2 regions of the Shewanella marisflavi genome follow, and region 2 is predicted to be linked to the other one. Evidence: predicted binding sites of a transcription regulator. Region 2 holds the regulator's gene; the other holds the start of a gene.
What was found. Region 2 encodes sigma-54, which starts transcription at its own class of promoters, with help from an activator protein. Its sites were predicted from a motif close to GTTGGCACGNNNNTNGNNT; they were not measured.

Region 1 (8,790 bases), 660 kb from region 2:
AACCGTGACTATGCCAAGGCCGATAGCTTAGAGATGCAGCATATGTTGGCGGCGATTAATCGCTGGCAGCCGGATCTCTATATCGATGTGCATGTTACCGACGGTATCGACTATCAATATGACGTCACCTTTGGCTACAACCTGGCTCAGGGACTTAGCCCGGCCAGTTATCGCTGGCTCAATGATAAGTATCGACCTTTGGTCGAACAGGCGCTGACAGCTCAAGGGCATGTGCCCGGTCCCTTGGTGTTTGCCATCGACAATCGCGACATGAGTCAGGGCATGTCCCTGTGGAATGCGAGCCCACGTTACTCAAACGGTTATGGTGACGCACGCCATCTGCCCACCATATTGATCGAAAATCACAGCCTTAAGCCCTTTAAGCAGCGGGTACTCGGCACCTATGTGATGCTGGCATCGACTCTGGAGATCTTAGGTGAACAGGGCACGTCGCTGCGCAGTGCCATCAAGCAGGATAGCTACCGCTATAGCGATCGTATCACTCTGACCTGGCAGTCGGAGAAGCAGCCTAAAGGATGGGACTTCAAGGGGATCGACTATCGCCTGGAGCAGAGTCCCATTAGTGGTGAGACGGTAGTGCGTTGGACCGGCGAGCCCAAGCTATATGAGAATTTACCCGTTATCGGTAATACCCAGGCAGAGATTAAGGTGAATCGCCCTTCGGCTTACTATATTCCACCCCAGTGGCAAGAGGTGATCGAGCGCCTGAACATTCATGGCATACGCATGACGCGTTTGGAGCAGCCTACCGAGTTGACCCTGACCCAATATCAATTTGGGGAGCCGACGTTTGCCGCTAAGGATTACGAGGGACGCCAGCGGGTCTCTGCGCCCGTATCGAGCCATAAGACGAAGCTTGAGCTGCCTGCTGGCACTGTAAAGATCAGCACACAGCAGCCACTCGGCGATCTGGCCATTCTCTTGTTGGAGCCGCAATCACCCGACTCGCTGCTACAGTGGGGCTTCTTTAATCCCATATTTACCCGTACCGAATATATCGAGCATTATGCGGTAGAGCCTTTGGCGGTTAAGATGCTGAAAGAAGATCCAGCCCTGACGGCCGAGTTTGAGGCCGCGTTAAAAGATCCTGAGTTAGCCAAGGATGCCGAGGCGAGACTGCGTTGGTTCTATGAGCGTAGCCCTTACTATGACAAGCAATACAGGGTTTATCCAGTGCTGAGAGACTAAACAAAAAAGCAGGCTTAGCCTGCTTTTTTTTATTCCAAGGGAAAGTTCGCTACTCGGGTTTGCTGGCCGACACGCTGAACACCAGAGGAATGGGCTTGCCCTGATGCAATTGATAATATCTGGGTCTGTCACTTGGGAGTCCCAGACTTTCACCCGTCACCAGATTGTCAAAGGTGTCATAGGGGCTGAAGGGATATTCCTGTATGACGTCGATTCTCAGCCCTGCGCCAACTAAAGCGTTTATCACATCGGCCAGAGAGTGTGGCCAGGTCACCATAGTGTGTTTGTTGTCGCTGGCATTTTCCGTATAGGTGCCTTCCTCCTCCACATCTGGCTCTTGCTGGGCAAAGTAGCTGTAGCCTTCCATCAGCGCCTGCACCGGGTGAAACTCCACCATGTAAAACTGGCCACCGGGCTTTAGCGACTGATGAATCAGCTTGGCCCAGCGGCTGAGATCCGGTAGCCAACAGAGGGCGCCATAGGAGGTATAGACGATATCAAATTGTTGTTGCAGTCGATCGGCGGCCTCGTAAAGATCGCAACAGATAAAGTCGGCGGTTAGCTGGCAGGCATCGGCCAGTCGTCTTGCATGATGGATGGCGGTATCGGAGAGATCCACCCCTGTTACCTTGGCACCCATGCGCGCAAAGGAGAGGGTATCCAAGCCGAAGTGACATTGCAGGTGCAATAGGCTTTTCCCCTTCACTTCCAGGTCGGCCAGTTCTATCTCCTGCAGCGAGCTGCTGCCGGCAAGAAAGCCATCCACATCGTAGAAGCTTGAGTCCAGATGCTCTAGGGTTCTGTGGTTCCAGGCTGTTCGGTTGAGGGTTAAATAGTCCATGCCTTTGCCTTATAAGTTGATGATGTATTTCACTAAATAGTAACTAATCCCACGATTGAGATGGTGATATATCCTTAGCGAAATGCCACTCTGTGAATAATAACATATTAAAAACAACTAGATAACTTTTGGCATGTTATCTGCTTTAGATGAGCTAGCAAAGCGCTGCGGCGTTTGGAATTTTTAGCAGATATTAAGGAAGGTTTTTATGTTGGCTCGCTCACTGGCTATGGTTACGGCTCTGATTTTCGGACTCACAGGATGTATTGTGAATGTGAATAGCGCGGGAAGGGATAACTTCGACTATCACAAGCAGGTGCAATTGACATTGGCAGCGAGTGAATTAGATACCCTGGTGGCGCACACCGGGGCCGGTGTCCTGAAGGTGATCGGAGATGCGTCGGTAGAGAGTATTACTTTGGATGCAGACATTTATGGTTATGACGGCGCCGAGCCTGAATTAACCTTAGTTCGTTCTGGTAACAAGGCTAAGCTGGTTGCTAACTTCGACTCATTCAGCCGACTCTCTTTTTCGAGCAGCCGTTCTCCTTACATAGACCTCGTGGTCAAGGTGCCAGCCCGCATGCAGCTGGATATTAATGATGGCTCAGGTGCCATAGCGATTCGCGGCGTGCTGGCGGATATGCAGATTGAAGATGGTTCTGGAGCGATAGATATCGACGGTGGCAAAAAGCTCACTATCGACGATGGTTCTGGCAGTATTACCCTGACTAATGTGATGGGGGATATCGATATCAATGACGGCTCAGGTAACCTTAGCATAGCGTTGGTCAAGGGTGATGTGACGATTGAAGACGGTTCTGGTGGCATCGAAGTAAGAGAGGTTGAGGGTAAGGTGACCATAGATGATGGTTCAGGCGGTATTCGCGTCGCGGGCTCTCAAGGTTTGCACATCATAGAGGCGGGTTCTGGCAGCCTTAGCTTCGACAATATTCAGGGCCAGGTCACCATAGACTAAGGCTAAGACTTCCCGGCGCGGAGGCTAATCTAAGGCCTGAATTTGAGTCCTTGGTTAGCCGCTGCCCACCCCTTTACTATTAGGCAAGTGGGTCAGGCTTTCACCCATTTACCTAGTGTCAATGGCTGCTGAGATCTCAGTTGCTGTCTGATCAGCAGTGCCGTTGCTAGCATCAGCAATCCCCAGCGCAGTCCAATGATCTGCCACGCCATATGCGATGAAGTCTCTTTAAACTGGCACACCATCAGGGTGATAAGTAGTATGCCTAAGATGATTCGCCAGTGCCTGTCGCTGACGCGCAGTAGAGGAACGAACGAAGCCAGATAAGCGCAGCTAAGTCCCAACAAGGCGCCAGCCAGTGTGTCGATTGGCCAGTGAGCACCGACTAGGATGCGCGATAGGGCGATCAGGCTAGCTCCGAACAGGAGTGCCAGCTTAATTTTATTTTGCTGCGCAACCATGAGAAGGGTGCCTGCAAATAGAAAGGCGCTGGTACTGTGGCCCGAGGGAAAACTGTAGTTCAGGCGCGTTTCGCCAACGATATAGAGAAAGTCGAGGGTCGCAGCGGGTCTGGGGGCATCAAAATATTGTTTTAACAGTGGCACTAAGATCATCGATAGCAGGCTAGCGACTAATACTCTGGGCATTAACTCTGGGCGGCGCAGCAGACAGATGAGCACTATGGTGCCTAAGGTGCTGCCGTGGCCTAAATCGGTAATCCCAAGTTGCAGCCATTGAGGAAGATGTGGTGACAGGCCATTGATGGCGGCAAAGAGCCCTTGGTTGAGCTCCTTATTCAAACAGAGCAGCATCAGGATGCCGAAGAGGAACAGCAGCATGCCATAGTGGTTGCGGTCAGTGGTCAATGCCTGCGGACTGTCCCTGCTGGTCAGTGTCTGATTTGGTTGAAACATCACATATCTCTTCATCTAATAAGCGCCTAGTGTAGGCTGCAAAGTGTGAAGAAAGCGTGAATGTTACCTTAAGCGTTAGCTCTGTGTGGCTAGCCAGCGTTTAACTCGCTGCGCGGTGCCATACTCTCGCCAGATCAAGATTGCGGCCGTGCTCAGTAGTCCCCATCTTAATGTCAGGATTGACCAAGTGACCTCTTTATCGAAACTCTTGTCTAACTCACTTACGACTAACACACACCAGAGAAAGCTCAGAATGAGGGCCTTATGGCGCTGAGATAAGCTGATTTCGGGGCAATGCGCCGCGGCGTAGGCACAAAAGAGACCGACGAAGGCGCCCATGACCACATCTTCTGGCCAGTGAGCCCCCACAACAATGCGAGATAGACCTATCAGGGCGGCGAAACTGATTGCCAATAGCTTGATTTGTGTCTGCTTGTAAGCAAAAAACAGGGTACCGGCAAATAGAAAGGCGGTGGCGGTGTGGCCAGATGGAAAACTGTGCGTGAGGCGGATTTCGCCGACAATATTCAGGGTTTCCAGCAATGCGGCTGGGCGAGGAGCGTCAAAGGAATGTTTTAGCAGAGGTACCAAAATTAGCGACAGCACGCTTGCGATAATGACCCTGACTAGTAGCTCGGGGCGCTTGACCAGACAGCAGAGAGTGATCACCCCTAAGGTGACGCCATTACCAAGATCAGTGATGAGCAGGAGCAGGTCTAAGGGCGCAAAAGCCGCGATGCCGTTAAAGAATCTAAACAGGGATAGATTGATCGTGGTGTCTAACAGCACGAGGTGCAGACAGAGCAGAATCAATAGTAATCCAATAAAGCCGCGTCCCTGGTAACTGTCTTGCGCAGGCATTCCCATCGCCTTTGCTTGTTTTAGTAATTTCATTGTTTTTCCACATAAACGCGCCCGCCTAAGATAGAGGTTTGTTATGGGGAAGTAAAGGTGTTTAGCTTGTGTTAAATCTTTGATTAATATCTCTTTGGGTTTGGCTATTTGGTTTGTTTCACCCTTAATCTATGATTTTTAGTTTTTTATCCACATAGATGTCATGGCTTTTCGGTATTTGCATCAAATTGTATGAGCGCGAGTTTTTGTGTTTTTGTGAGCCTTTTCACGGCTATTTCACGCTTTAGTGCCGCCGAGTGGCTACCCACCTGTTCACGGTAGACTAAGGCCAGGGGCCCCTTGCCCCGCAGAAACTTGGCGGTCTTGGGGCCGTTGTCGCTATGCTCCTTGAAACGGCGGTCTATATCTGTGGTGATGCCGGTATAGAGTTGTCCCTTGGCGCAGCGGATCATATAAAGACTCCATAGCGCAGCAGCTGTCTGGGTCATATTACGCCAGCCCCAGCAGGCCGAGGAAAAAGGCATACTCTTCGGCCGTGTCTTCATAGTGACGGTAGCGGCCGCTTTTGCCGCCATGACCCGCCTCCATATTGATATGAAACAATAGTAGATGATCGTCAGTCTTATATTCTCTAAGCTTCGCGACCCATTTGGCGGGCTCGAAATATTGCACTTGAGAGTCATGTAACCCTGTGGTCACCAGCAGGTGAGGGTAGGCCTGCCGACTGACGTTATCGTAAGGCGAATAGCTCAGCATAGTGTGGTAGGCCTCGGCCTCGTTAGGATTCCCCCACTCATCATATTCATTGGTGGTTAGTGGCAGCGATTCATCTAACATGGTGGTGACGACATCGACAAAGGGTACATGGGCCCCGACAGCAAAATAGTGCTGTGGAGCCTGGTTGATCACGGCTCCCATTAGCAGTCCACCGGCGCTGCCACCGCTGGCGACCACCTTATCTTTGGCGCAATAGCCCTGTTCAACTAAGGCTTGGGTGACATCGATAAAGTCGTTGAAACTGTTCTGTTTGTGCATGAGTTTGCCTGCCTCATACCAGGGGCGTCCCAGCATCTCACCGCCACGCACATGGGCGATAGCATAGACGACGCCTCGATCCAGCAGACTGACAATGGCGCTGTCGAAATCTGGTTCTATAGTGTAACCGTAGGCGCCATAACCATATTGATACAAGGGGTTGCTGCCATCCTGACGGAAGGTGTCTTTGCGATACACTAAGGTCACTGGCACCTTGGCGCCGTCTCTGGCATCGATGAAGAGTCGTTCTGTCTGATAGTCTTGGCTGTCGAAACCACCGAGAACCTTCTCCTGCTTCAACAATTGTCTGGCCGTTGTCTGGGTAAGATCCAGTTGGTAGATGGACTCGGGTGTCGAGAGGCTGGCGTAGTAGATCCGCAGATAATGGCTATCCTGGCTGGGGTTGACGTCTAGCCCTACCACATAGGCGGCGTCGTCGAAGGCAAGCTCATACTCAGGTTGGCCGTTGAGGGGCAAGATGCGTATTTGACTCAGTCCCTGATGGCGATACTGCACCACCAGATAGTCTCTCAGTACTAAAAGATCTTCCAGGCGGCGAGCGTCATCGGCCGCGATCACCTCCTGCCAACGGTTTTTATCGCCGATCTCACTTTCCTTGGCTTTCATCAGACGGAAGTTGACCGCCTGCCAGTTGGTGAGTATGTAATACTCATCGCCGCGCTTGGCCACCGAGTATTCGTGCCCTGTCTCACGCGCCAGTAGAGGCTCAAATTGCCCATCACTCAGATCGGCATTGAGCACCGAGACCTGGCTGGTGGTTGTGCTTTCGTGAGTCAGTAAGATATGCGACTCATCCAGGCTTTTTGAAATCGACAAATAGAAGCTGTCGTCGCTTTCCTCATAGACCAGACGGTCGCTCGATTGTGGCTCACCCAAACGGTGGCAATAGACACGATTACCTAATAGGGTTTGCGGATCTTTGGCGATATAAAACAGATGCCGATTATCGTTAGCCCACACTATTTCGCCATCGGTATCAGTTAGCGTGTCATTGAGCCATGCATCGGTGTCCAGGCGTTTAATGCTGATGGCGTAGATGCGCCGACTCAGGGTATCTTCACTGATGGCGAGCAAGGACTCGTTGGGGCTGACACTAAGAGCTCCCAGGCTATAAAATTCCTGGCCTTCCGCTCTAAGATTGGCATCCAGTAGCAGCAGTTCATCGCCCTCCTGTACAGGTTTTCGGGCAAATAGCGGGTATTCCCCCTCGCCTTGATAACGCTTGTAATACCAATGGCTGTGCCAGCGATAGGGTACGCTCGACTCATCTCTGTCCAGACGGTTGATCAACTCGTCAAACAGCTGTTGCTGCAAAGGCTTAAAGGGAGCAAAACAGGCTTCATGGTAGCGGTTTTCCGCCTCAAGATGTGCCAATACCTGGGGAGACTGGCGAGTATCGTCTCTGAGCCAAAAGTAGTTATCAATACGCTCATTGCCATGATGCTTGAGTCGATGGGGGTGTTTGTGAGCGATGGGGGGATTTATCCCTGGCATTGGGCTGACCTTGTATTAGCAAAAAGAGAGCTGAACTTGAAGCATGAGCTTAGGTGATCTGCCTTACACTTGTCACCCCTTGGACTTGTACTTTGGTGGATTTAGGCGCACCATAGCGGCGCTTTCCTGCGATGGAAAGTAAGTTCTCAGGGCGGGGTGAGACTCCCCACCGGCGGTGATCATCTTATAAGATGTAAGCCCGCGAGCGCCTATCCCAGTGGGATAGGGTCAGCAGATCTGGTGACGTGCGCGACTAGCCACCTATTCCAGAGCCGACGGTAATGAGCACCTAGGTGCACTAAGTCCGGATGAAAGAGAATATAAGATAGCGTGACCGTGAGCAGCCTGGCGAATGCCTGGATGATGCTTGCGTCTGTACACCTCTTATTCGGCGAGTCTGGGAGTCTCATCCTGGCGAAGCCATTTTCTGCATGCCCTGATTCTGGAAAAAACCATTTTATTAGTCTTACTAAGGATTTAACCATGAATCAGTCTCTACTTTCTCCTTTTGGTGATGCCATTACCCGTGTCGAAGCTGCCTTAACGGCGCTGCGTGCCGGCCAAGGTGTATTGGTGGTCGATGATGAAGATCGCGAAAATGAAGGCGACCTTATCTATAGCGCCGAGCATCTTACTAATCAGCAGATGGCCCTGCTTATCCGTGAATGCAGCGGCATTGTTTGTCTCTGTCTGACCGACGAACGGGTAAAACAGCTGGACCTGCCACCTATGGTTCAAGACAACTCCAGTCAGTATGGCACCGCCTTTACTGTGAGCATCGAGGCAAAGGTTGGGGTGACGACCGGGGTTTCTGCCGCCGATCGCGTTACTACCATCAAGGCCGCGATAGCCGATGACGCCAAGCCAAGCGACCTTGCACGTCCTGGTCATGTTTACCCACTAAGGGCGCAGCCGGGTGGTGTATTGACCCGCCGCGGGCATACAGAGGGCACCATAGATCTGATGAAGCTGGCCGGTCTTAAGCCTGCTGGTGTGCTTTGTGAGGTCACCAATGTCGACGGCACTATGGCGCGACTGCCTGAGATCATCGCCTTCGGCCAGCAGCATCAGATGCCGGTACTGACCATAGAAGATATCGTCTGCTATCGTAAGTCTTTGCTTGAGAAAGTGAGTTAATTAAAAGCGAGTTAATTAAAAATAAACAAAGAGCCAATATTTGGCTCTTTGTTTATCAATATAAGCTAAAACCCCTGTTCAATTCATCGACAATCAGGGATAAGCATGTCTCTTGTTTGTTGGTATCTGTAGCCGTACTCTTATTCGCTTCCCTAAATGCCAATTAAAAATAACAACTTAGTAAACACTGTATCCCTGCGCTTCTATTTTCGTGACCTAGATTAGACTTTGGTGAAATAGGTATGACGCCAACGTTCGGCTATGTTACTACTCTCAGACCCTATTTTTCGTAGCGTCTGCTTTTG
Region 2 (8,790 bases):
CATATTGCGCACATCGACGCTAATGGCCACCAGTTCGCTGCGTCCCTTGAGTTGCTCCAGCAGGGATTCCATCATCTGTAGGGGCAGATTATCGACACAGTAGTAGCCGAGATCTTCTAAGACCCTAAGTGCGACAGATTTTCCCGACCCTGAGCGTCCGGATACCAAAACCAATTTCATTGGGTGATCACCTGATAGAGTTCTGACTCATCCTTGGTTTTTCTTAGCTGTTTCATGATCGCCTTGTCATTGAGTTTCTCTGCCATGGCGGCCAGAGTACTAAGATGCTGCTCGCATTGATCTGCGGGCACCAATAATGCAAAAAGGATATCGACGGGCTTATTATCAATGGCATCGAATGCGATTGGTTCAGCACACTTCACCAGTACGGCCACTGGTTGCTCTATGTTCGTCAGCCGTCCGTGAGGAATCGCGATACCATTGCCTATACCTGTGCTGCCCATTTTCTCTCGAGCCAGAAGGCTTTCAAAAATCTCTTGAGAGGAGAGGGTGGGGTACTGGACAGCGGCTAAGTCGCTGATAAGCTCCAGTACCTTTTTCTTACTGCCCGGAGTGGCGCAGGTTGTGCACTCCGGCCGCAGGATGGTACTCAGTTCCATCGTTAATGTTTAGTAAGCTTCTCTTTGTGTTTAATGACCTGACGATCGAGCTTGTCAATCAGGGAGTCTATCGCGGCATACATGTCCGCATGTTCGGATGTTGCGAACACTTCTCCGCCACGGAGGTGTAACTTGGCCTCAACCTTTTGCTGCAACTTTTCGACATTTAATACAACGTGCACATTATTGATCTGATCGAAATGACGTTCAAGCTTTGTGAATTTCTCTTCAACATAGTTTCTTAGAGATTGGGTGATCTCGATATGGTGCCCAGTCAGGTTTATTTGCATAAAGATAGTCCTCCAGTTTCCAGTTACGTGTTATAAGCTCTTACGCTGATTCGAGGGCGGTATAAGCATTGCCTCTCGGTACTTAGCAATAGTGCGACGCGCCACTTTAATGCCTTGTTCAGCTAAGAGTTGAGCCATCTTGCTGTCGCTTAATGGCTTTTTCTGGTTTTCCGCAGCAACTAGCTTCTTAATAAAAGCCCGTATTGCTGTTGAAGAGCACTCTCCACCATCGTCAGTGCCGACATGGCTAGAGAAAAAGTATTTGAGTTCGAAGATCCCTCTCGGGGTATGCATATATTTCTGTGTGGTTACACGGGAGATGGTCGATTCGTGCATCTCCACCGCTTCGGCGATGTCGTTAAGCACCATGGGCTTCATCGCCTCTTCACCAAATTCGAAGAAACCTTGTTGGAAGTCGACAATGCAGTTGGTGACCTTTAGCAGTGTCTCGTTACGGCTCTCAAGACTCTTGAGGAACCATTTCGCCTCTTGCAGGTGACCACGAATAAACTGACCGTCAGCCTGGCTCTTAGTGCTGCGCGCCATGGCCGCATACTGCTGGTTGACGTTGATCTTGGGCATGCTATCGGGATTAAGCTCGACCACCCAGCGTCCCTTCTTCTTGGTGACGGTCACATCAGGGATCACATACTCGTCGCGGCTGGCGGTAATGGCCAGGCCTGGACGGGGGTTTAAAGTTTGAATGAGGGCGATAGCATCTCTTAGCTCATCTTCTTTAAGCTTGGTTTTGCGCATCAAGAGGCGGAAGTCGCGTCCAGCGATGAGATCCAAGTGCTCCTTGATCAACATGCGTGCATTGGCGATATGCGGGGTATCGTCGCTGTATTGGGCCAGCTGAATCGTCAGACACTCGCTGAGATCTCGCGCCGCCACGCCTATGGGGTCGAAGTGCTGTACTCGCTTGAGTACTGCCTCGACCTCATCGAGTTCTATTTCGGGATCGCCCATCGCTTCGAGAATATCCTCGCAGGTCTGGGTCAGGTAACCGCGTTCGTCAATGGCATCTATGATGGCGGTGGCGATGGCCAGATCGTTATCGGAAAAAGGGGTGAGATTCTTCTGCCATTCGAGGTGCTCGTATAGGCCTTCACTGGTCTCGCCCTGAAAAGGCATGTCGTCGTCGCGCATGGCGCCTGAGCTGGAGTTAGGGGAGGCGGTATAGACCTCGTCCCAAGTAGTGTCGACCGGCAGCTCGTCAGGCATAGAGTCTTGAGTCAGGGCGTCCGAGGTCTCGACGCCTGAGTTATCCTGACTCGAATCCAGCTCTATCTTGTCATCATACTTGCTGTCGAAATTGTCGACGGCGGTATCATCTTGTAGTTCGGCACTGGCGCCTTCTTGCTCTTCATCCAACTCCAGTAGCGGATTGGATTCTAATGCTTGTTGGATCTCCTGCTGCAACTCTAGTGACGACAACTGCAACAGACGTATGGCCTGTTGTAGCTGGGGCGTCATGGTGAGATGCTGACCCATTTTGAGCTGAAGTGACGCTTTCATCGTACTGCTATTCCCTTGTTTCTAATTATAAAATGAGAAAGCTCTGGCTAATTGGCCGGACAAATATAAAGGATAGTCCTTATGGCCACAATCTGATATTAGTTTCAGTTTATGGCCCGGTTATAAGATTAACTATAGCTTGAATTGTTCACCTAAGTACACTGCTCGTACTTGCTGATTGTCTAAGATTTCGGCGGGTGTTCCTTCGGCGATCAGATTACCGTGGCTGACGATATAGGCTTTCTCACAGACGTCTAATGTTTCGCGCACATTATGGTCGGTGATCAACACCCCAAGGCCACGGTTTTTGAGTTGCTCGATGATCTTTTTGATGTCGATGACTGAGATGGGGTCGACACCGGCGAAGGGTTCATCGAGAAGAATAAATTTCGGGTTCGCGGCCAGGGCCCTGGCGATCTCTACCCGGCGACGTTCACCGCCCGACAACGCCATACCGTGGCTGTCACGGATATGGGTAATATGAAACTCTTCCAGCAGATGTTCCAACTCCTCTTCGCGGCCATCGTTATCCAGATCGCTGCGGGTCTGCAGCACGGCCATGATGTTGTCGCGTACCGAGAGTTTGCGAAAGATGCTGGCTTCCTGGGGCAGGTAACCTATGCCTTTACGGGCGCGAAGGTGCATGGGGTCGAGGGTGAGGTCGTCATCATCGATATAGATGCGTCCCTTGTCGCTCTGTACTAGGCCGACCACCATGTAGAAGGTGGTGGTCTTACCGGCACCGTTTGGTCCCAATAGGCCGACGATCTGCCCGGTTTTGACTGTAAGGCTCACATCTTGGACAACGGCACGACTCTTATAGCTCTTGGCGAGGTTTTCCGCCTTCAAGGTCAGGTCTGTCATTGCTTTTCCTGTTCGGGTTGTTCTGGTTCTGGCTCGGGTTGCGCTTGTTTCTGCTCTTGATAGTTTTCAGGCTGAATAATGGTGATCACGCGGTCATTGCCTGTACTCTCGGCAATCAGCTGTTGCTGTTCAATGTTGTAGCGGATCTGAGTACCTGTGACCTGGCTGCCTTCCTGTTCCAGGGTAGCATCGCCAATGAGTGTCAGGGTGCGGCTCGAGAGTTCATAGCGGATCTCTTTGGCACTGGCAGAGGCGGGACGGCCATCTTCCATTACCTGAGAGTAGGTGGCCGGGTTGCCTGTGGCAACGAGGATCTTGCCACTGTTCTTTTCTTTGCTGAAGGCGCGCAGTTCATCGGCCAAGATCTTGATCGAGCCCTGAGTGACCTCAACCGGTCCATGGAAGATGATCTGATTGTTCTTGATATCGGCTTCCTGGCTAGCGGCAGAGATCTTGACCTCTTGTAGTAGGTCATTATCCTTGGCTTGGGCGCCCAGGCTAATCAGGGTTAGCAGCCCAGCGAGAATAAGGCTATTTAGTTTCATATGTTCCTTCTACCTGACTCGTCAGTCGTATATTTTGTGCGTTGAGATCGGCGTATAAGCCTTGCCCCGTGATGAGGAAATCTCGCCCCGTTACCCGAATGCTTTTGTCGGATGTCATTATCATAGTATTGAGATCCAACTCCAGATAGGTGGTCTCTATGGTCTGGATAGGTTCTTCTGGGCTAATAGCATCAATGATAACATTATTTTCCAGGGTGACCCGTCCGCTATTTTTGTCCAGAGTGCCTTTAGTCGATCTGAGTCGCCATTGGGCATCGCCCTTGTCTGGATACACGAGATAGATGGGCTGAGTAAAGTAGGTCATGTTGCGTTCGGCGTAGTGCTTCATGTGGCTGGCCGATACGCGGCTATTGATGCCGCCCTGCTCATTGTACTGCACGCTCTTAAGATCCCGGACGATATAGTCGGGACTGTCGGCGTTCACCTGTGCCAGATCTTCTTCTCCCCGTTTCGATTGCACCTGCCAATAGAGCACTAGTGCGGTACCGAAAAAGGCGATAATGGCCAGCGTGACTCTATTCATATGCTCATTCCGTGGGCCGACGCAAACTTATCCTGGCTGAGCAGAATAAGGTCTGTCAGTTCTCGCAGGGCGCCGTGGCCCCCTTTGATATGGGTCGTCATGTCGGCGTGTTGGCGCACATAAGGGTGGCCATCAGCCACACAGACAGATAAGCCCACCTTCTGCATCACAGGCAGATCCACCATATCGTCGCCAATATAGGCCACTTCCTGGGGCGTGACCTTATAGAGAGCCAGCAGCTCTTCGTATGGTTCAAGTTTGTTGTCCACGCCCTGATAGATATGGGTGATCCCAAGGGCTGTCATGCGATCTTCCACTATTTGAGACTTACGCCCTGTGATGATGGCAACGGGAATATCGCTGGTGAGCAGCGAGCGCACGCCATACCCATCGCGTGTATGGAAAGTCTTAAGCTCATCGCCCGAGTTACTCATATAGACTAAGCCATCGGAAAACACGCCGTCGACATCGCAGATCAGCAGCTTAATCTGTTTAGCCTTCTGCCAAACAGCATCAGTGATGGGACCGTAGAAACCTTGATGTGCCATGTTAGATCACCCCCGCCTTGACCATATCCAGCATATTGAGAGCGCCGATGGGACGCTGTGTCTCATCGGTCACTATCAGGCCGTTAATCTCTTTTTCGTCCATTACCTTAAGGGCCTGCGCCGCCAGTATGCCGTCGCTGACGGTGACGCAACCATGGGTCATCACCTCGGAGATAGAGGTCTTGCGCAGGTTAATCTCGGCGTCGATCACCCGGCGTAGATCGCCGTCGGTAAAGATACCTACCAATAGGCCTGCCGAATCGATCACAGCCGTCATGCCAAGGCCCTTCTTCGATATTTCATACAGGGCATCGGTAATGCTAATGTCTTGTGAGACTAAAGGTAACTCATCACCCTTGTGCATTACGTCGCTCACCTTAAGCAGGAGCTTACGGCCCAAGCTGCCACCGGGATGAGACAGGGCAAAATCATCTTTGGTAAAGCCACGCGCCTGTAATAGAGCGACCGCCAGGGCATCACCCATCACTAAGGTGGCAGTGGTGCTAGATGTGGGGGCTAGTCCTAATGGGCAGGCCTCTTCTGGCACCTCGATACACAGGTGAACCACGGCGTGTTTAGCCATGTTAGATTCGGGTTTACCCGTGACTGCAATCACAGGCAATCCCATGCGTTTGATCACCGGCATCAGGGTTAAAATTTCACTGGCCTCGCCCGAGTTTGAGATGGCGAGCACGATATCGTTTTCGCTCAGCACACCCAAGTCGCCGTGACTGGCTTCACCTGGATGCACGAAGAAGGCTGGAGTCCCTGTGCTGGCCAGCGTGGCCGAAATCTTGTTGCCTATGTGGCCGGATTTGCCCATGCCCATGACGATCACCTTGCCGGTGCAGGCGAGGATCAGTTGGCAAGCTTTGGCAAATTCATTTGAGTCGACATATTGATACAGGTTGTCCAGCGCATTGCGCTCGGTATCGATAACCTTGCGTCCCCATTGACGTAATTGATCCGCATCTACCATCTTGTTCTCTCTATATTTTTCGGCCTAAAGCGCTATTAGGATAGGAAAAGCGTGACTTGATAGCCGATAAAAGTCACTAATAACACGCCACCATGCCAAGGGCGAAGTTGGCGGGCTTTGCCGGTTAATAAAATCAGTATGGCCAGGGCAACGCTAGTTGCCATTACCATATAAAAGTCTCGAGTGCTGGCTGCGGCATCTACCGCACCGGGTGCGATAAGCGCAGGCAGTGCCAGTACCGCCAAAATATTAAACAGGTTTGAGCCAACCACGTTGCCTATGGCCAGATCGTCCTCTTTCTTTAACACGCCCGCCACACAAGCCGCCAATTCAGGCAGGCTGGTGCCAACGGCTATGATGGTGAGTCCTATGACTAAGTCTGACATATGGAAAGCCTTGGCGATACCCACTGCGCCTTGTACCATCCAGTCTGCCGACAGGGGCAGCAGCACTATGCCGATCACTAACCAGAGCACAGCCTTTGGCGTGGGCACATCCTTAGGAACTTCGCTTTCGGCTTCATCGATAAAGGGGTCTTTCTCCTTGTTGGAGATCGCATGCCAGATGAGATAGCCCATCAGCGAGAAAAAGAGTGCCAGCAACACGAGTCCTTCGATGCGGGTCAGTTGCCCGTCGTGGAGGAAATAGCCCGCCAGCGCCGTCGCCCCCAGCATCATAGGAATTTCACGCTTAAGTGTTTGTGAACCTACTGATATTGCGCCTAAAAGCGCGGTGATCCCCAAGATAAGCGTGATGTTGGCAACGTTGGAGCCCAGCACATTACCAATGGCAGTGTCTGTCATTCCCTCGAGCGAGGCGGTGGCCGCAACGAACATCTCTGGCGCCGAGCTGCCCATGGCAACTATGGTGAGCCCGATTAACATGGGAGGCAGGCCGAGATTGCGGGCGAATGCCGCGGCGCCGAAGACAAATTTGTCGGCGCTCCATACCAGCGCCCCTAAACCGACGATCAGTAAGAAAATATTAAATAGCATTGAAATTCTTTTTATTTAAGAGTCTGCCGCGCATTTTCGCTGGATTTGAGCCAAATTGAAAGTATTGCGCAAAGATAGTGTCGATTCAGTTGTGCACAATCGGTCAATTTCGTACAATTTGTCTCTTTTCCTGCCGCCTATCCATGGAATGTATTAGGTCCCGTTATGAGTCATCAATCGTTAAGTCATGACACAGAGTCGTCAACTGAGACCAGGCCATTGGTTGAGGTTAGCCATCTAGGTTTCAGCCGTGGTTCCCATGTCATCTATGATGATGTGAGCCTGTCGATTCCTCGCGGCAAGGTAACCGCCATCATGGGCCCTAGCGGTATAGGTAAGACGACCCTGCTGAAGTTGATCGGAGGGCAGCTGCGCCCGGATACAGGTGAGGTCAAGGTCGACGGCATAGATGTGCACAAGTGTAATCGCAGTGAACTCTTTGACCTGCGTAAACGTATGAGCATGCTGTTTCAAAGCGGCGCCTTGTTCACCGATATGAACGTATTCGATAACGTCGCCTTTGCACTTCGGGAGCACTCAGACTTGCCAGAGGCGATCATTCGCCGCATCGTGCTGATGAAGCTTGAGGCGGTGGGCCTGAGAGGCGCGGCGCAGATGATGCCGAGCGAGCTGTCTGGCGGCATGCAGCGACGTGCAGCCTTGGCCCGTGCCATTGCCCTTGAGCCCGAGCTGGTGCTCTATGATGAGCCCTTCGCCGGTCAGGACCCTATCTCTATGGGGGTCTTGGTAAAGCTGATCCGCGAGCTGGGCGATGCCCTGAGTCTTACTTCTGTGGTGGTGTCTCACGACGTACAAGAGGTGTTGGGGATTGCCGATTATGTCTATGTGCTGGCCGACAAGAAGGTGATCGCCCATGGCACGCCCGCCGAGTTGAAAGCGGCAGATAATCCTAAACTGAAACAGTTTATCGGTGGTCAGCCCGACGGGCCTGTGCCGTTTCACTTTCCCGCACAGGATTACCAAAAGGAGATGTTAGGTGAGCGTGATTGATCATATCGCCAGCTTAGGTCGTAGTGCAATCGATAGCGTCACCGGCTTGGGTCGTGCTGGCCTGATGTTGTGGGGCGCTATTGCCAAGGTCCCTAGAGTACGAAAAGGCACGCCTTTATTAATTAAACAGCTGTATGTGATTGGCGTGCAGTCTATGGTGATCATCTTAGTGTCCGGCCTGTTTATCGGCATGGTGCTGGCACTGCAAGGCTATAATATTCTGGTGGGGTTTGGCACCGAAGACAGCCTGGGTCCTATGGTCGCGCTCAGTTTGCTGCGTGAACTGGGACCTGTGGTGACCGCGCTGCTGTTTGCCGGACGCGCCGGTTCGGCATTGACCGCCGAAATTGGTTTGATGAAGAGCACCGAGCAGCTCTCCAGTCTGGAGATGATGGCTATCGATCCCTTAAGGCAGGTGATCGCGCCGCGATTTTGGGCCGGGGTGATCAGCTTACCCCTACTGGCACTAATGTTTACCGCTGTGGGGATCTATGGTGGTCATCTGGTGGGTGTGGAGTGGAAAGGGATAGATAGCGGCAGTTTTTGGTCGATTCTGCAGGCCTCGGTAGAGTGGCGCGAGGATATCGTGAACTGCATGATCAAGAGTCTGGTATTTGCTGTCGTGGTGACCTGGATAGCTTTATATCGCGGTTATCATGTGATCCCCAACCCTGAGGGCATTAGCCGCGCAACCACACAAACCGTGGTGCAATCCAGCCTGGCAGTGCTGGCGCTAGATTTCTTGTTAACGGCCATTATGTTTGGCCGCTGATTAAATTTTGTTTATGGATAAACCTATATATTTGCCGTCATGGTATGTATAGAACTGAGTGGTAATTGAGTATGTTGACTCGAAAAATTGAACTGTTAGTTGGC

Region 1: a site for sigma-54 is predicted at 2,178-2,196, ahead of CFF01_RS00180 (DUF4097 family beta strand repeat-containing protein). Genes of this name have one in related genera too.

What each region holds. Positions count from the first base shown of each region.
Region 1 is NZ_CP022272.1:39,489-48,278, forward strand. Features, by position in the region: gene CFF01_RS00170 (M14 family metallopeptidase) at 1-1,209, shown strand, start outside; gene CFF01_RS00175 (class I SAM-dependent methyltransferase) at 1,259-2,050, opposite strand; gene CFF01_RS00180 (DUF4097 family beta strand repeat-containing protein) at 2,319-3,029, shown strand; gene CFF01_RS00185 (phosphatase PAP2 family protein) at 3,122-3,943, opposite strand; gene CFF01_RS00190 (phosphatase PAP2 family protein) at 4,019-4,837, opposite strand; partial or broken gene CFF01_RS00195 (GIY-YIG nuclease family protein) at 4,999-5,268, opposite strand; gene CFF01_RS00200 (S9 family peptidase) at 5,288-7,348, opposite strand; FMN riboswitch at 7,487-7,672, shown strand; gene ribB (3,4-dihydroxy-2-butanone-4-phosphate synthase) at 7,832-8,485, shown strand.
Region 2 is NZ_CP022272.1:3,697,926-3,706,715, reverse strand. Features, by position in the region: gene rapZ (RNase adapter RapZ) at 1-180, opposite strand, end outside; gene ptsN (PTS IIA-like nitrogen regulatory protein PtsN) at 177-620, opposite strand; gene hpf (ribosome hibernation promoting factor) at 623-910, opposite strand; gene CFF01_RS16315 (RNA polymerase factor sigma-54) at 941-2,428, opposite strand; gene lptB (LPS export ABC transporter ATP-binding protein) at 2,561-3,292, opposite strand; gene lptA (lipopolysaccharide transport periplasmic protein LptA) at 3,289-3,837, opposite strand; gene lptC (LPS export ABC transporter periplasmic protein LptC) at 3,824-4,381, opposite strand; gene kdsC (3-deoxy-manno-octulosonate-8-phosphatase KdsC) at 4,378-4,929, opposite strand; gene CFF01_RS16290 (KpsF/GutQ family sugar-phosphate isomerase) at 4,931-5,908, opposite strand; gene CFF01_RS16285 (calcium/sodium antiporter) at 5,944-6,903, opposite strand; gene CFF01_RS16280 (ATP-binding cassette domain-containing protein) at 7,069-7,914, shown strand; gene mlaE (lipid asymmetry maintenance ABC transporter permease subunit MlaE) at 7,901-8,686, shown strand; gene mlaD (outer membrane lipid asymmetry maintenance protein MlaD) at 8,758-8,790, shown strand, end outside.